Regions from separate parts of the Pseudomonas sp. FP2338 genome, predicted to be linked through region 1. Evidence: predicted binding sites of a transcription regulator. Region 1 holds the regulator's gene; each other region holds the start of a gene.
What was found. Region 1 encodes sigma-54, which starts transcription at its own class of promoters, with help from an activator protein. Its sites were predicted from a motif close to ANTGGCATNNANNTTGCTNT; they were not measured.

Region 1 (5,846 bases):
GCCGGTGTGCAAACGGCGATTATCAGTGGTCGAAAGACACCGGTTGTGGAACGCCGCGCACAAAACCTGGGGATTCCTCACCTGTATCAAGGCCGTGAGGATAAACTGGTGGTTCTGGACGCGCTTCTTGGCCAACTCAACCTAAGCTATGAGCAGGTTGCGTACCTGGGTGATGATCTGCCTGACCTGCCGGTCATTCGCCGAGTGGGCCTGGGTATGGCCGTCGCCAATGCGGCGGCATTTGTGCGTGAACACGCCCATGGCATTACTGTCGCACGTGGCGGCGAAGGCGCGGCCCGCGAGTTCTGCGAATTGATCCTGCGTGCCCAGGGCAGTCTTGAAGCGGCCCACGCCGCCTACTTATAGAGCGTTTTATGCTGAGCAAAAAGATTCGCAACTTCCTGTTATTCGGAGTCATCGCCGCGCTGTTCCTGGCGGTGGGCTACTGGAATATCAGCCCGGAGCGCTTTCTCGACAAGCCTGTAGCACAGGTTGACGAGGGGCTGATCGACAATTTCGCCACCAATGCCTATACGGTGCAGTTCATGCCCGACGGCAAGGTCCAATACGAGATGACCTCCGATAAGGTGGAGCACGTCAAAGCCTCCGACGTCAGCCTGCTGACCAACCCGGACCTGAACCTGTTCCGCGGCACCGACTTTCCGTGGCACGTCACCAGCAAACGGGGCGAGGTCAATGCGGACGGCACCCAGGTTGAGTTGATCGACTCGGTGCGCGTCGCGCGCACCGATGAACAGAAGCGTGACACCATCATCACCAGCAGTCGCATGACCGTTTTCCCACAACAGCAATATGCGCAGACCGAGCAAGACGTTAGAATTGACGGCGCTGGCGGTGTATCGACTGGCAAGGGAATGAAAGCGTATTTGAAAGAAAGCAGGATACACCTGCTATCGAACGTAAGAGGACAGTATGAGGCTCGTTAAAACCCTCCCTATTTTGCTCGGTCTGGGCGCAGCACTGGGAAGCGTGAGCGCCTGGGCTCTGCCGAACGATAGCCAGCAACCGATCCGCATTCAGGCTGACGATGCGCAGCTGGATGACAAGCAAGGTGTCGCCACCTATTCCGGTGGCGTGGTCATTATCCAGGGCTCGATGAAGATTACCGGCAACACGGTAACGCTGACTCGTACCCCGGCTGGTGACATCGACGTGGTGACTTCGGTAGGCAACCTGGCTTACTTCGAACAGATGCAGTCGGTTACCGACAAGAAGCCGATGCAGGGCTACGGTAAGACCATCCAGTATCACGCCCAGCAGAACCGCATTGTCCTGATCGACCAGGCACGGGTTGTCAGCACTGACGGCAACACCACCGAAGGTGAAAAAATCACCTACGACACCGTCAAACAGATCGCCACCGCCGGTCGCGCCAATGGCAGCAAGGTCACGCAACCCCGTCCTCGCATCGACATGGTGATCCAGCCGAAACAGAAAGACGCTGCCGCCCCTGCGCCTAAACCCGCTGCGAAGAAGACGAACTAATGGCAACCCTGAAAGCCCAGCATCTGGCCAAAGCTTATAAAAGCCGTCAGGTCGTACGCGACGTCAGCCTGTCGATCGACAGCGGCCAGATCGTCGGCTTGCTCGGCCCTAACGGCGCCGGCAAGACCACCTGCTTCTATATGATTGTTGGCCTGGTCCAGGCGGATCAGGGCCGTGTATTGATTGACGATCTGGACGTAAGCCACCAGCCGATGCACGGTCGTGCGCGCGCGGGAATCGGCTATCTTCCCCAGGAGGCGTCGATCTTCCGCAAACTGTCGGTGTCCGACAACATCATGGCGATCCTCGAGACCCGCAAGGAGCTCGACCGTGACGGCCGTCGCAAAGAGCTGGAAAGCCTGCTGCAGGAGTTCCACATCAACCACATCCGCGACAACCTCGGCATGAGCTTGTCCGGTGGTGAGCGTCGCCGAGTGGAAATCGCCCGTGCACTGGCTACCGCGCCGAAGTTCATCCTGCTGGACGAACCTTTTGCCGGTGTCGACCCGATCTCGGTTGGCGATATCAAGCAGATCATCCATCACCTCAAGGCCAAGGGCATCGGTGTATTAATCACCGACCACAACGTGCGTGAGACGCTCGATATCTGCGAAACCGCCTATATCGTCAACGATGGGCAACTGATTGCAGAAGGTGATTCCGCCACTATCCTGGCCAATGAACTGGTGAAGGAAGTGTACCTGGGTCACGAGTTCCGCCTGTAAACACGGTGGTATCAGGCCAGTGCCAGGGGCGCGTGCAAGTCAATAAAAACCTCAGTTTTTTTATTGTTACCGCGCTCTAGGCAAAGCCCCTGATATCAGGCATATAATTTGCTTATGTTTGGCGCTCACGCGCCCTGTCGTGGATGGCGCATTGCGCCGGCGAATAAGGTGTTAAGCCCCTGCCATGAAACCATCGCTAGTCCTGAGAATGGGCCAGCAGCTGACGATGACACCGCAGCTGCAACAGGCCATCCGCCTGCTCCAATTGTCGACACTGGACCTGCAACAGGAAATCCAGGAGGCCCTGGAGTCCAATCCGATGCTCGAACGCCAGGAAGAAGGCGACGACTTCGATAATGCAGACCCGCTGGCCGACAACATCGAGCAAAAACCCAACCCCGATGTGCAGGAACCGTCCTATCAGGAAACCGCCCCTACAGTGGATAACCTTGAGGAAGGCGAATGGAACGAACGCATTCCCAACGAGCTTCCCGTCGACACCGCCTGGGAAGACGTCTACCAGACCAGCGCCAGCAGCCTGCCCAGCAATGACGACGACGAGTGGGACTTCACTACCCGCACGTCCGCCGGTGAGAGCCTGCAAAGCCATTTGCTGTGGCAACTGAACCTGGCGCCGATGTCCGACACCGATCGCCTGATCGCCGTAACCCTGATCGACTGCATCAACAATCAGGGCTACCTGGACGAGACGCTCGACGAGATTCTGGAAGCCTTCGACCCGGAACTGGACATCGAGCTGGACGAAATCGAAGCCGTCCTGCATCGCATCCAACAGTTCGAGCCTGCCGGCATTGGCGCTCGCACCTTGAGCGAATGCCTGTTGCTGCAACTGCGCCAACTGCCGGCCAAGACCCCTTGGCTCGTCGAGGCCCAGCGCCTGGTCACCGACTACATCGACCTGCTGGGCAGCCGCGACTACAGCCAGTTGATGCGCCGCATGAAGCTCAAGGAAGATGACCTGCGCCAGGTCATCGAACTGGTGCAGAGCCTCAACCCGCGCCCCGGCTCGCAGATCGAGTCCAGCGAAGCCGAATATGTCGTGCCTGACGTGATCGTGCGCAAAGACAACGAACGCTGGCTGGTGGAGCTGAACCAGGAGTCGGTGCCACGCCTGCGGGTCAACCCGCAGTACGCAGGCTTTGTGCGCCGCGCCGACACCAGCGCCGACAACACCTTCATGCGCAACCAATTGCAGGAAGCGCGCTGGTTCATCAAGAGCCTGCAAAGCCGCAACGAAACCCTGATGAAAGTGGCCACCCAGATCGTCGAGCACCAGCGCGGCTTCCTGGAATATGGCGACGAGGCGATGAAGCCGCTGGTCCTGCATGACATTGCCGAGGCTGTGGGCATGCATGAATCGACGATTTCCCGCGTGACCACACAGAAATTCATGCATACCCCACGGGGTATTTATGAGCTGAAATACTTTTTCTCCAGCCACGTCAGCACCTCCGAAGGCGGTGAATGCTCGTCCACAGCGATCCGCGCGATCATCAAAAAACTGGTTGCGGCGGAAAATCAGAAAAAGCCATTGAGTGACAGTAAGATCGCTGGTTTACTGGAGGCACAAGGCATTCAGGTCGCCCGTCGAACCGTCGCCAAGTACCGCGAGTCCCTCGGGATCGCGCCTTCCAGCGAGCGTAAGCGTTTGATGTGACGGGCGGGCCATAGCGTTCCAGTGGTGGGTATTCCTACCCACCGCTTTATGCACTGGCAACGAAGGAGAAGCTGTATGCAAGTCAACATCAGTGGACACCAACTGGAAGTCACCAAGCCCCTGCGTGAGTACACCGAAAGTAAGCTGAACAAGCTTGCGGGGCATTTTGACAAGATCACCAACGTGCAGGTCATCATGGAGGTCGATAAGCTCAAGCAGAAAATCGAGGCCACCCTGCATGTACCGAATGCGAAGCTCGTCGCCAATGCCGAGCATGAAGACATGTATGCGGCGATTGACTCGCTCTACGACAAGCTGGACCGCCAACTCATAAAGCATAAGGAAAAGAATCTGCACCTGATGCAAGGTACAGGTCGTTAACTCTCCCCCATGATCCAACTTGAAACCATCCTGACCCCCGGCCGTTCCCTCGTGAACGCGCCGGGCGGCAGTAAGAAAAAAGCCCTCGAACACATCGCCAACCTGATCAGCCGTGAAGTGCCTGAGCTGGATGAGCAAGTCGTGTTCAAGGCCCTGATCGACCGTGAAAAACTGGGCTCCACCGGTTTTGGCAACGGCATCGCCATTCCTCACTGCCGCCTTGAAGGCTGCACGTCTCCCGTCAGTGCGCTATTGCACCTGCAGGAGAAAATCGATTTCGACGCCATCGACGGCGCCCCGGTTGACCTGCTGTTCGTTCTGCTGGTCCCGCAAGCCGCCACCGATGCGCACCTGGAACTGCTTCGGCAGATAGCCAGCATGCTCGACCGCAAGGAAGTACGCGACAGACTGCGCAGTGCCAGCAGCAACGAGGCGCTATATCAGGTTGTACTCGATGAGCAAAACAGGCAGTAATCATGCGTTTGATCATCGTCAGCGGCCGTTCCGGCTCGGGTAAAAGCACCGCCCTCAACGTCCTTGAGGACAATGGTTTCTATTGCATCGACAACCTGCCGGCGGGCCTGCTGCCGGAGTTGGCCGAACGCGCCCTGATCCACACTGAACTGGCGCAGCCACTGGTGGCCGTCTCGATTGACGCCCGCAACCTGCCCAGCCACCTTGAGCGCTTCCCGCAACTGCTCGAGGAAGTACGCGCCAAGCATATTCATTGCGATGTGCTGTACCTGGATGCCGACGAGGAGACGCTGCTCAAGCGTTTCTCCGAAACCCGTCGACGTCACCCCCTCAGCAGCCCGCATCGCTCCCTGGCCGAAGCCATCGAGGACGAAACCTCGCTGTTAGGGCCGATCATTGACCTCGCTGATCTCAAGATCAACACCACGGACCTCAACCTGTATCAGTTGCGCGATGCGATCAAGCTGCGCCTGCTGAACCAGCCGGAGCCAGGCACGGCCTTTCTGGTTGAGTCGTTCGGGTTCAAGCGCGGGATGCCGGTGGATGCCGATCTGGTGTTCGACGTGCGCTGCCTGCCCAACCCTTACTGGAAGCCGGAGCTGCGTGACCAGTCCGGTTTGGACCAGCCGGTGGCCGAGTACCTGGCGGCGCAACCGGATGTCGAGGAGATGTTCCAGGATATCTCCAGCTACCTGCTCAAATGGTTACCGCGCTTTGCCGCAAGTAATCGGGCTTATGTCACCATTGCCATCGGCTGCACCGGCGGCCACCATCGCTCCGTCTACCTGACCGAACGCCTGGGCCAGGTGCTGCAACAAACCCTCAAGAACGTCCAGGTTCGCCACCGCGACCTTAGCTGAAAGGAACACCCCCGCGATGCCCGCTCTGGAAATTGAAATCATCAACAAGCTGGGCCTGCACGCCCGCGCCTCGGCTAAATTCGTCGGCGTTGCCGGGCAGTTCCCTTGCCAGATCCGCGCCGGGCGCACGCCAGAGTCGATGGTCGATGGCAAAAGCATCATGGCCATGATGATGCTGGCCGCGGGCAAGGGCACCAAGATTCACTTGAAGACCGAAGGCGA
Region 2 (5,846 bases), 2.6 Mb from region 1:
CCATTGGTCGGGTCAGTTTCTGCCCGATGGCTTGGTCCACAGCGGTGAGGTAGCCCTGGTTGATCAGGCTGATGTCGCGTTCACGCAGGGCCACGTCTTCAAAACCAATGATGCCGGTGCGTTTGAGCGGGCGCGTGACGACCACTACGTCGCGGAACAGTTTGACCTGCGCCGGCACAAATACGGTCCAGGGTGAGGCGCCCTCGCAGCGCACTTTTACCGTCACGCGGCCGATGGGCTGGGCCGGGCTTTCGAGGCTGGCCGTCAATTCCTTGTCGCACATGGGCATGCGCAGGCGCGGGTCCAGTTGGTTGACCTGGATTTCGTAACGCCCCGGTGTTTGGGTGGTCGCCAGATAATCTTCTACAGTGAACTCAAGAAAGCCTTGGGTGACGCCGATAAGGAGATCAGGCAAGGTGACATTATCTGCGCGAGCCGTGGTGCCCGAGCCCAAGGCAAGCAAAGCCATCGTTGCGCAGAGCAATCTGCGATACCGTGGGATGCGTCGGAAAACTGTCGTTTTAAGGTTCATAGACCAATAAATAGCAAAGCCCGTGCCGTTTAGTGTTGGGTGAGCGTCGTTGCCCTTGTAGGTATAGCCAAAGGTTTTAGCGTAGGAGTCAAGGCATGGCAGGAGTAATGGACTCAGTAAACCAGCGCACACAGCTGGTAGGGCAGAATCGCCTGGAACTGTTGCTTTTTCGCCTGGACGGCAAGCAGCTGTACGGCATCAATGTGTTTAAAGTGCGGGAGGTGCTGCAGTGCCCCAAGCTGACCATATTGCCTAAATCCAGCCCGGTGGTCTGCGGCGTAGCGAATATCCGAGGCGCGACCATTCCGATTCTCGACCTGGCCATGGCCACCGGTTCCTCGGGGTTGCAGGACCGCGAAAGCCCCTTTGTGATCATCACCGAATACAACACCAAGACCCAGGGTTTCCTGGTGCGCTCGGTGGAACGCATCGTTAACATGAACTGGGAGGAGATCCATCCGCCGCCCAAGGGCACCGGACGCGATCACTACCTCACGGCGGTGACGCGGGTCGACAACCAATTGGTCGAAATCATCGACGTGGAAAAGATCCTCGCCGAAGTCGCCCCCACCTCGGAAACCATTTCGGTTGGCGTAGTAGACGCCGAAACTGCGCACAAGGCAGTGTCACTGCGTGTGCTGACGGTGGATGACTCCTCGGTGGCGCGCAAGCAGGTCAGCCGTTGCCTGCAAACCGTCGGTGTGGAAGTGGTGGCCTTGAACGATGGTCGCCAGGCCTTGGATTACCTGCGCAAGCTGGTGGACGAAGGCAAGAAGCCGGAAGAAGAGTTCCTGATGATGATCTCCGACATTGAAATGCCGGAAATGGACGGCTACACCCTCACGGCCGAGATACGTAACGACCCACGCATGCAAAAATTGCATATCATCCTGCATACTTCCTTGTCGGGCGTATTCAATCAGGCGATGGTCAAGAAAGTCGGTGCTGATGACTTCCTGGCCAAATTCCGCCCTGATGACCTGGCATCCCGGGTAGTCGACCGGATCAAGGCAGCAGATCACGGCTAGGGGGATTTCCTCCTGGCGGTCACACGATTTAAGAGGCGGTATCAGTGTCTACGGGTAATTTGGATTTCGAACAGTTCCGGGTCTTCCTGGAAAAAGCCTGTGGCATATTGCTCGGTGAAAACAAGCAGTACCTGGTATCCAGCCGTCTCAACAAACTGATGGAGCAGCAGGGCATCAAGTCCCTGGGCGAGTTGGTGCAGCGCATCCAGGGCCAGCCGCGCAGTGGGCTTAAGGAAATGGTGGTAGATGCCATGACCACCAACGAAACCTTGTGGTTTCGGGATACCTACCCCTTTGAAGTGCTCAAGAACAAAGTGCTGCCGGAGGCCATCAAGGCCAGCCCCGGCCAGCGCCTGCGCATCTGGTCGGCCGCCTGTTCTTCGGGGCAGGAACCGTACTCGATCTCGATGTCGATCGATGAGTTCGAGCGCACGAACATGGGCCAATTGAAGGCCGGCGCGCAAATTGTCGCCACCGATTTGTCCGGCACCATGCTCACCAATTGCAAAACCGGCGAGTACGACAGCCTGGCCCTGGGCCGTGGTTTGTCCCAGGAGCGCCTGCAACGCTTCTTCGACCCCAAAGGGGCCGGGCGTTGGGCGGTCAAGGCACCGATCAAGAGCCGCGTGGAGTTTCGCTCGTTCAACCTGCTCGACAGCTATGCCAGCCTCGGCAAGTTCGACATGGTGTTCTGCCGCAATGTGCTGATCTACTTCTCGGCAGAGGTGAAGAAGGACATCCTGCTGCGCATTCACGGTACGCTCAAGCGCGGGGGCTACCTGTTTCTTGGCGCGTCCGAAGCGCTCAACGGGCTACCGGACCATTACCAGATGGTGCAATGCAGCCCTGGCATCATTTATCAGGCCAAGTGAAGGTGACTTGAGCATAAAAAAACGGGAAGCCCCGCGAAGGCTTCCCTTTTTTATGTGCGCCAAGCGCCAGTTTTTTACGGGCGGTGGTTAGGGCCTGGGTGTCATTCGGATATTGCCCAGGAAGAGAAGATTGTCCTTGCCGGGGATGCTCCCGTTGAAAATACCCAAATACACAGTTTCGGTTGCAACTGCGGGAAATGTCCCGGTTCCGGTTTGTGTTAATGCGTTGGTTATGTTTTGTACGTTGGCACCGATTCGCCTGCCGTTAATCGTCAGGTACAGCGTCGAGCCATCTCCAGCGGGTGTGCCACCCAAGACATCAAAGCTGAAATCGTAGGTGCGCCCTGCGATGACCGATATGGGTCGAGTGATGATGTGAGCGGCGGTTACCTGGCTGCTGGGCAGGTCAACGACCACGCTGCTGCTGACGACGTGCAGCGCCCCGCCTGCATAAACTGACTGAGCTAACCAGCGTTGGAACGTGCCATCGGCGAAATCCCACACTGTGCCAGGAAGAGGCACAACAATCACGCCTGCATCGATGGACACGGTTGACGTCGGCGCAAAGTACACGTCGCGGATGCCACGCCGAATGCGTAGCAATAAAAACACATTGGTGCCTGACTTACGGGTAATGATTGATTTGGGTACCGGAAAGGTGAGCTCGGCCTCGTCTTCCTCTGCCTCATAGCTCAGGTTGTACGTTTTGCCGTTATCGCCGATCAGGTTTGCGACGATCAAATCACCCGTCTTGATGGCAGCGGCGCAAGTCATTTCAACTGTTTTACCGATCAGCAATCTGGTCTGCAGGTTTGGAATGGGTAGCGCGTTGTCCTGCAGGACGAATCGGAGGGGAGGAATAGTCAGCATGTTGTGCCTCTGCTTTACGCGTGTAGGGGTTGCCAGATAAGGCGCGTAGAAGGGCAGGCGCGACAACTGTCAGAAATGACAGTGCAGACAAACGGTCAAAGCCTCCGGCGCGCTGGGCCAGCCTGTTTAGCGTTTGCCACCGGCTGTAAAAGCGGCAACCGCCATTGCCGCTTTACTGGCGCCACGCGGAAGCCCATTGCCGCTTTTCTGGCATTGCCGCCGGCAAACCCCGCGCAACCCCTTGATTTACGGGCATTCAGCGAATTGGCATGGGCCTTGCTATAACCCAGATACGAAAAGCAGGTCAGCCTAAAGGTTTCCGCCATGAGCATCAGCTTCGATAAAGCGCTCGGTATCCACGAACAAGCCCTGGGCTTTCGCGCTCAGCGTGCCGAAGTCCTGGCCAACAACATTGCCAACGCCGACACCCCGAACTACAAGGCTCGGGACTTGGACTTTTCCGCCGTGCTCGCCGCGCAGCAGGACAAGACTAAAAACGGCACCTTCGCCTTGAACATGACCAACAGCCGTCATATCGAAGCGCAAGGCCTGGGCAATGGTGATGAGTCGCTGCTGTATCGCACGCCGATGCAGCCATCAATCGACCAGAACACCGTCGACGCCCAGCTGGAGCAATCGGCCTACGCCGAGAACTCGGTGAACTTTCAGGCCAGCTTCACCCTGCTTAACAGCAAATTCAAAGGGCTGATGTCAGCCCTGCGCGGAGAGTAAGCCATGTCCCTCGCCAGTGTTTTCAATATTGCCGGCAGTGGCATGAGCGCGCAGACCACGCGTTTGAACACCGTCGCCAGTAACATCGCCAACGCCGAGACCGTGTCTTCGAGCATTGACCAGACCTACCGCGCCCGCCACCCGGTGTTCGCCACCATGTTTCAGGGTGGCCAGGCCGGCCAGAGCGGCAGCGGTGATTCGCTGTTCCAGAATCAGGATGCGGCCGGCCAAGGCGTGCAGGTACTCGGCGTGGTCGAGGACCAGAGCAACCTGGAAGCCCGCTACGAGCCGAACCATCCCGCCGCGAACGAAAAGGGCTATGTGTACTACCCCAACGTCAACGTGGTCGAGGAAATGGCCGACATGATTTCCGCCAGCCGCTCGTTCCAGACCAACGCGGAAATGATGAACACCGCCAAAACCATGATGCAGAAGGTCCTGACCCTGGGTCAGTGATAAGGGGCGCCAAATAATGGCCATTGTTGATACCACTTCTACACCCAACTCGGCGGTTCAGGACCTGTTCAACTCTAAGGTCAAGACTGCTACAGATAACAGCGGCCTTGATGGTGCCGCCAAGGCGGCTACGGGCAACCAGGCGCTGGGCAAGGACGCGTTCCTGCAATTGCTGGTGACCCAGCTGAAAAACCAGAACCCGCTGTCGCCTCAAGACAACGGCGCCTTCGTGGCGCAGTTGGCGCAATTCAGCAGCCTGGAAGGCATCAACACCCTGAACGACTCGGTGAATGCGATCTCCAGCAACTTCAGCTCTTCCCAAGCGCTGCAGGCGTCGTCGCTGGTCGGGCGTTCGATCATCACCCAGACCGACAAGGCCATGGTGGATACCAGCAAAAGCATGACCGGCTCGGTGGCAGTGACGGCAGCGACGGGCAACGTCTCGGTGAAAATCACCGACAAAGACGGCAACGTGGTGCGCACCATCGACATGGGCGCCCAAAGCGCCGGCGATTCAAGCTTTATCTGGGATGGCAAGAACGACAAGGGCGAAGTCGCCCCCGCCGGCACTTACACCTTCGCGGCCAGCACCAAGAATGACAAAGGCGACTCGGTTGCCCTGTTGACGTCGCTGCCGGCAACGGTCACTAGCGTGACGTTGAGCAAGACCGGCGGCGAAATGCTGCTCAACCTTGCAGGCGGCATGGGCAGCGTCAAGCTGTCGCAAATTCAGACTATCGGTACATAGAGCCGGCTAAATACGGCAGAAGGAGAGAAACATGTCTTTTAACATCGGCCTTAGCGGCCTCTATGCGGCCAACAAACAACTGGACGTGACCGGCAACAACATTGCCAACGTTGCGACCACCGGTTTCAAAGCGTCCCGCGCGGAATTTTCCGACATCTATGCAGCGTCCAAGCTGGGCACCGGCCAGAACAGTGTCGGCAGCGGCGTGAACCTGGCGGCAGTGTCCCAGCAGTTCACCCAGGGTGACGTCAACAACACCGGCGGCTTGTTGGATATGGCGATCCAGGGCGGCGGTTTCTTCGTGCAGAAGGGCAGTGACGGTTCGCTGGAATACACCCGCAGCGGCACCTTCCGTGCGGACAAAGACGGCTATATCACCAACAACACCGGCACCTCGCGCCTGCAAGGCTACGCAGCGGATGCTGATGGCAACATCGTCAAAGGCGCGCTGACCGACCTGCAATTGAACCTGTCGAACCTGCCGCCCAAGGCCTCCACTAAAGTGGATTCCACCAGTAACCTGAACTCTTCCTCGCCGGTGATCGACCAGGCGGCCCACCCGTTCGATCCAACCGAGTCCAGCTCGTTCAGCACCCAGTACAACACTA
Region 3 (5,846 bases), 3.0 Mb from region 1:
GCCTGGCCCCAGTGGTGGACATGGCCGAAAAGGCCGAGAAAACCGCCGTGCAACGCCTGGGGTATTTCCAGGGTCAGGTGCGCCTGGCGGAAAGCAAACTGGGTGACCTGGAGCGTTTTCGCGGCGAGTACCAGCAGCAGTGGATCGAACGCGGCAGCAAGGGCGTGTCCGGCCAATGGCTGATGGGCTACCAGGGCTTTCTCAACCAGCTGGAAACTGCCGTAGGCCAGCAGCGCCAGAGCCTGGCCTGGCACCAGAATAATCTCGATAAGGCCCGGGAAAGCTGGCAAGCGGCGTTTGCCCGGGTTGAAGGGTTGCGCAAGCTGGTGCAGCGTTATATCGACGAAGCGCGGGCCATCGAAGACAAGCGCGAGCAAAAGCTGCTCGATGAGCTATCACAGCGACTTCCCCGCCAGTCACAGTACTGACAGTTTCCACTTGCCTACTGTGGGAGCCGAGCTTGTGTGGGAGCTGGCTCCCACATTTGAGTATCAGTGTTGCTCACATCTCTATCAGCTGCTAAACCTTGTTGCACATTGCCAATGACAAGGAAGCAGTCACATGTCAGTCGAGTCAGAAGTGTCCCTGGATGGGACGAAGTTGACGATTAAAGTAAGAGGCCGATTCGATTTCGGTAGCCACCAGACCTTTCGTGAGGCCTACGAGCGGTTCTACAAAGTGCCCGAGATCTACGTGGTGGACCTGAAGGACGCCACCTACATGGACAGCTCGGCCCTGGGCATGCTCCTGCTGTTGCGTGATCACGCCGGTGGTGATGACGCCGAAGTGCAGGTCATCAACAGCAACTCCGATGTGCGCAAGATCCTCGCCATCTCCAACTTCGACAAACTGTTCGACATCAGTTGAACACCCTGGCCCCCGTACTCGAGCCGCTGACGATCCTGATCGCCGAAGACAGCGCCGCCGATTTGCTGTTGCTGTCGACGATCATTCGGCGTCAGGGCCATCAGGTGCTCACCGCCACGAATGGCGCGCAAGCCGTCGAGGTGTTCACCCGTGAATGCCCGCAACTGGTGTTGATGGACGCCCTTATGCCGGTGATGGATGGCTTTGAGGCGGCGCGGCGGATCAAGCAGTTGGCGGGCGAGGCGCTGGTGCCGATCATCTTTCTCACCTCGCTGCGCGAGAGTGAAGCCCTGGCCCAATGCCTGGATGCCGGTGGCGATGATTTCCTGCCCAAACCCTATAACCCGCTGATCCTGGCCGCCAAGATCAATGCCATGGACCGTCTGCGGCGTCTGCAGGCCATGGTGCTGCGCCAGCGCGACCAGATCGCCCGGCACCACGATTACCTGTTGCATGAGCAACGTGCGGCCAAGGCGGTGTTCGACAAGGTGGCGCATTCGGGTTGCATCAATGCGGCGCCGAACATTCGTTACCTGCAATCGCCTTATGCGCTGTTCAACGGCGACCTGTTGCTGGCGGCCTACACGCCGTCCGGCGACATGCATGTGCTGCTCGGTGACTTCACCGGCCATGGCCTGCCGGCCGCCGTGGGCGCCATGCCGCTGGCGGAGGTGTTCTACGGCATGACCGCCAAGGGCTACGGTCTGGCGCAGACCCTGCGCGAGATGAATGCCAAGCTCAAGCGCATCCTGCCGGTGGACATGTTCTGCTGCGCCACCCTGGTGTGCCTGAGTGCCCAGCGGCGCGTGGTAGAGGTGTGGAACGGCGGCATGCCCGACGGCTATGTGCATGAGGTCGCCAGCGGCAAGCGCACGCCGTTGGTGTCGCGGCACCTGCCGCTGGGTGTGCTGTCGGCGCAGGCGTTTGATGACAGCACCGAAGTCTGGCCCATGGCCCTGGGCGACCGGGTGTTCTTGCTGTCCGATGGGGTACTGGACACTGCCGACGCCAATGATCAGTTATTTGGCGCGGCGCGCTTGCAGCAGGTATTTGCCAGCAATCGCAAGCCCGACCGCTTGTTTGAGGATATTGAGCACGCCCTGGCGGCGTTCCGGGGCGAGGCGCGCGATGATGTGAGCATGGTGGAGATCACCTTGCAGGCGGGCCAGCCGTCGCGGGCGGCTGAGCCGCTGTACGCCGACAGTGGCCAGTCGTGCCCGCTGGATTGGTCGGTGAGCTTCGAGTTTCGTGCGCGCACGCTCAAAAGCTACAACCCGTTGCCGTACCTGTTGCAGTTATTGCTGGAGATTCACGGCCTGCGTGGGCAGAGCGGGGCGCTGTACAGCGTGATGGCCGAGTTGTACTCCAATGCGCTGGAGCATGGCGTGCTGGGCCTGGATTCGCGACTCAAGCGCGATGCCCAGGGGTTTGCCGAGTATTACCGCCAGCGCAACCAGCGTTTGGCGCAGTTGAACAGCGGTTATGTGCGGGTGCATGTGCAGGTGGTGCCGACTGCTACAGGCGGCAAAATGACGCTGCGTATCGAGGACAGTGGCCCGGGGTTCGACGTGGAGCAGGTGCTGGCGCGGCCGCTGGATATCGACCGCCTGTCTGGCCGGGGGCTGAGCCTGGTACGGCAACTGAGCAGCGATGTACGCTGGACCGATGGCGGGCGCAGTGTATGCGTGGAGTTTTGCTGGGGGGCTCTGGCATAATCCGCCGATTCTTGATCAAGGAGCGAACAAGTGCTTGAGATTCATCTGGACCCTGATGTGCTGACGGGCCTGCAGGAAGTGATGGAAAGCGAGTATCCGAAACTGCTGGAGACCTTTCTGGACGATTCGCAGAAGCGCGTCGAAGCGTTGCGCAAGTCGCGTGATGATGCCAAGGCGTTGGGGCGCATTGCCCATAGCTTCAAGGGCAGCAGTGGCAACCTTGGGGCGGTGCGATTGGCGTATTTGTGTCAGCGGTTGGAGGTGGAGTCTGTCGAGCTGTCGGCGGACTTGGGTGCGCTGGTTGACCAGATTGATCATGAGTTTGCGTTGGTGCGGCCGCTGTATGAGTCGGAAAGGCAGCGCTTTCAGATTTGAATTGAGTCGCCAGGCCGGTCTCGGCCAGCTCCCACAGAAGCACAATGGATCTACCGTCAAAAAACCAAACCTGGCCCGACTCTTGCTCTACCTCCCAATACTGCATCCCCGACCCCCAGTGCAGTGGAGACCTTTACCTATGCCAGTCGCCCCCAATTCGCTCCTTCAGGCTGCCCCCGCGGCCAAGCCTCAAGCGCCTGCCGCTACTTCCCCGGTAGCGGTTGCGACCCCACAGGACAAGGGCCCTGGCTTCGCTCAAGTGTTTGCCAACCAAAGCCCCAAGCCCACGCTGAAGCCCGACGACAGCCCGGCCAAAGTCACGCGTGACAAGCCTGCGGACACCAGCGCCAAGCCTGCCGCCAGCACGCCAGCGGTTGCCGATAGCGGCAATCCCTTGCCTGCCAAGCCGGCCAAGGCTGACGACAGCGCCAGCAGTGATGACGACAAGCCCGCCGACCCGGCCGTGGCGCAGCAGCCTGCGGCTGATCCGGTGGTTGACCCGGCATTGGTCGCCGCCGTTACGCCGGTGCCTGTCCCGGTGCCAGCGCCAGCGCCGGTAGCGGCCAATGATGACAAGGCTCAGCCGGTGGTCGCGGCGCCGGTTGCAGCCACCGATGACGCCAAGCAACCGGCCTTCGACCCCGAAGCCGACCCGCTGGATTCGATGCCGGCCGTGCGCCTGGCGATGGAGCAGGGCGGCCATGTGTCGGCCAGCAGCCAGACGCCACAGAAAGCTGCGCCGACCACCGCTCAGGATCAACCGACCGCCGCGCAAAACTTTGCCGCAGGTCTTGCCAGCATGGTCGACCAGCAAGCCACCAAAGACAGTACCGACCAGGGCGGCGACAAGGCCTTCAGCGGGCTGATCGAAGGCGGCCTCAAGGATTTGAAAGACGCTAGCAGCGACACCCGCGTGGATGATTTCGCCAACCGCCTGGCCGCGCTGACCCAGGCCGCCACGCCGAAAACCGCGAATGCCTTGCCGCCCGTGGCCAATGCGCCGCTGGCCATGCACCAGAGCGGCTGGACCGAAGAAGTGGTCAACCGCGTGATGTACCTGTCCAGCGCCAACCTCAAGTCGGCGGAGATTCAGTTGCAACCGGCTGAACTCGGGCGCCTGGATATCAAGGTCAATATGACCGCCGACCAGCAAGCCCAGGTCAACTTCATGAGCGGCCACGCCGTGGTGCGTGAAGCGCTGGAAAGCCAGTCCGGCCGTTTGCGCGAGATGTTTGCCCAGCAGGGCATGGGGCAGGTCGACGTCAATGTGTCCGACCAGTCCCGTGGCTGGCAGGGGCAGGGGCAGGAACAACAGCAGCAGAGCCAGGCACGCGGCATAAGCGGCAGTGGCGGGCGTGGTGATGGCGGCGATGCGGGTGACCCTGCTGAAGTGGCGGCGGCGGTCGCGCCGGTGAGCCAGACCGTGATCGGCTCCAGCGCAGTCGACTATTACGCCTGATCTGAGCCAAAAACGCGGTCAATGTGGGAGCTGGCTTGCCTGCGATGGCGGTGTATCAGTGACAGAAATGTCAGCTGACCCACCGCCATCGCAGGCAAGCCAGCTCCCACATTTGATTTGGGGTGTTCGCTCTTGCCCTGTGTGCCAGACAACTCTGGCATAACACTTGCTCTTGCCTTCCCGTAGATCTATGAATCCCCGAATAGTGACGGATTATTGGCATGGCGAAGAGCGACGACGCAGCAGCAACCCCACCCGCAGGCAAAGGCAAGCTCAAGCTGATCCTGCTGATTGTACTGGGCCTGCTCCTGGCCATTGGCGCCTCGATTGGCGGCACGTGGTACATCATGCACAGCAGTGCGAGCAAGCCGGCACCCGCCGCCGAAACCGCCACTAACGTCAAGCAACCGGCAATCTTCGAGCCGATGCTGCCGGCCTTTGTCGCCAACTACAATCAGAACGGTCGCCAACGCTACCTGCAGGTGAGCATCACCTTGCTGGCGCGTAACCAGGCGGACCTGGATGCGCTTAAAGTGCATATGCCGGTGATCCGCAACAACCTGGTGATGCTGTTCTCCGGCCAGAGCTTCGACAGCCTGGCCACCCCGGTCGGCCAGGAAATGCTGCGCCAGAAGGTCACTGCCAGCGTGCAGGAAGTGGCCCAGAAAGAGCTCGGCAAAGTCGTGGTCGAGCAGGCGCTCTTCACTAACTTCGTATTGCAGTAGGATCACGACATGGCCGTGCAAGACCTGCTGTCCCAGGATGAAATCGACGCGCTGTTGCATGGTGTCGACGATGGTCTGGTACAGACCGAAATGGCTGCCGAGCCCGGCAGCGTCAAAAGTTATGACCTCACAAGCCAAGATCGTATCGTCCGTGGGCGCATGCCGACCCTGGAGATGATCAACGAGCGTTTCGCCCGCTATACCCGTATCAGCATGTTCAACATGCTGCGCCGTTCGGCGGACGTGGCGGTGGGCGGCGTGCAGGTGATGAAGTTCGGTGAATACGTGCACTCGCTGTACGTGCCCACCAGCCTCAACCTGGTCAAGATCAAGCCGCTGCGCGGCACCGCGCTGTTCATCCTCGACGCCAAGCTGGTGTTCAAGCTGGTGGACAACTTCTTCGGCGGCGACGGCCGTCACGCCAAGATCGAAGGGCGTGAATTCACCCCCACCGAATTGCGTGTGGTGCGCATGGTGCTGGAGCAAGCCTTCATCGACTTGAAGGAAGCCTGGCAGGCGATCATGGAAGTCAATTTCGAGTACATCAACTCGGAAGTGAACCCGGCCATGGCCAACATCGTCGGCCCCAGCGAAGCCATTGTGGTCTCCACCTTCCACATCGAACTCGATGGCGGTGGCGGCGACCTGCACGTGACCATGCCGTATTCGATGATCGAGCCGGTGCGCGAAATGCTCGATGCCGGT

Region 2: flgB (flagellar basal body rod protein FlgB) is a predicted target of sigma-54. The motif match lies at 3,566-3,585, and genes of this name have one in related genera.
Region 3: PSH96_RS20370 (flagellar hook-length control protein FliK) is a predicted target of sigma-54. The motif match lies at 3,027-3,046, and genes of this name have one in related genera.

The regions. Positions count from the first base shown of each region.
Region 1 covers NZ_CP117436.1:1,038,316-1,044,161, reverse strand. Annotated here, with positions in the region: gene PSH96_RS04585 (HAD family hydrolase) at 1-366, shown strand, start outside; gene lptC (LPS export ABC transporter periplasmic protein LptC) at 375-947, shown strand; gene lptA (lipopolysaccharide transport periplasmic protein LptA) at 934-1,506, shown strand; gene lptB (LPS export ABC transporter ATP-binding protein) at 1,506-2,231, shown strand; gene PSH96_RS04565 (RNA polymerase factor sigma-54) at 2,416-3,909, shown strand; gene hpf (ribosome hibernation-promoting factor, HPF/YfiA family) at 3,985-4,290, shown strand; gene ptsN (PTS IIA-like nitrogen regulatory protein PtsN) at 4,300-4,764, shown strand; gene rapZ (RNase adapter RapZ) at 4,767-5,624, shown strand; gene PSH96_RS04545 (HPr family phosphocarrier protein) at 5,641-5,846, shown strand, end outside.
Region 2 covers NZ_CP117436.1:4,864,602-4,870,447, reverse strand. Annotated here, with positions in the region: gene flgA (flagellar basal body P-ring formation chaperone FlgA) at 1-532, opposite strand, end outside; gene PSH96_RS21975 (chemotaxis protein CheV) at 628-1,560, shown strand; gene cheR (protein-glutamate O-methyltransferase CheR) at 1,605-2,432, shown strand; gene PSH96_RS21965 (hypothetical protein) at 2,520-3,302, opposite strand; gene flgB (flagellar basal body rod protein FlgB) at 3,627-4,034, shown strand; gene flgC (flagellar basal body rod protein FlgC) at 4,038-4,490, shown strand; gene flgD (flagellar hook assembly protein FlgD) at 4,507-5,238, shown strand; gene flgE (flagellar hook protein FlgE) at 5,270-5,846, shown strand, end outside.
Region 3 covers NZ_CP117436.1:4,515,556-4,521,401, reverse strand. Annotated here, with positions in the region: gene fliJ (flagellar export protein FliJ) at 1-428, shown strand, start outside; gene PSH96_RS20385 (STAS domain-containing protein) at 562-867, shown strand; gene PSH96_RS20380 (fused response regulator/phosphatase) at 864-2,582, shown strand; gene PSH96_RS20375 (Hpt domain-containing protein) at 2,613-2,957, shown strand; gene PSH96_RS20370 (flagellar hook-length control protein FliK) at 3,097-4,416, shown strand; gene fliL (flagellar basal body-associated protein FliL) at 4,638-5,141, shown strand; gene fliM (flagellar motor switch protein FliM) at 5,151-5,846, shown strand, end outside.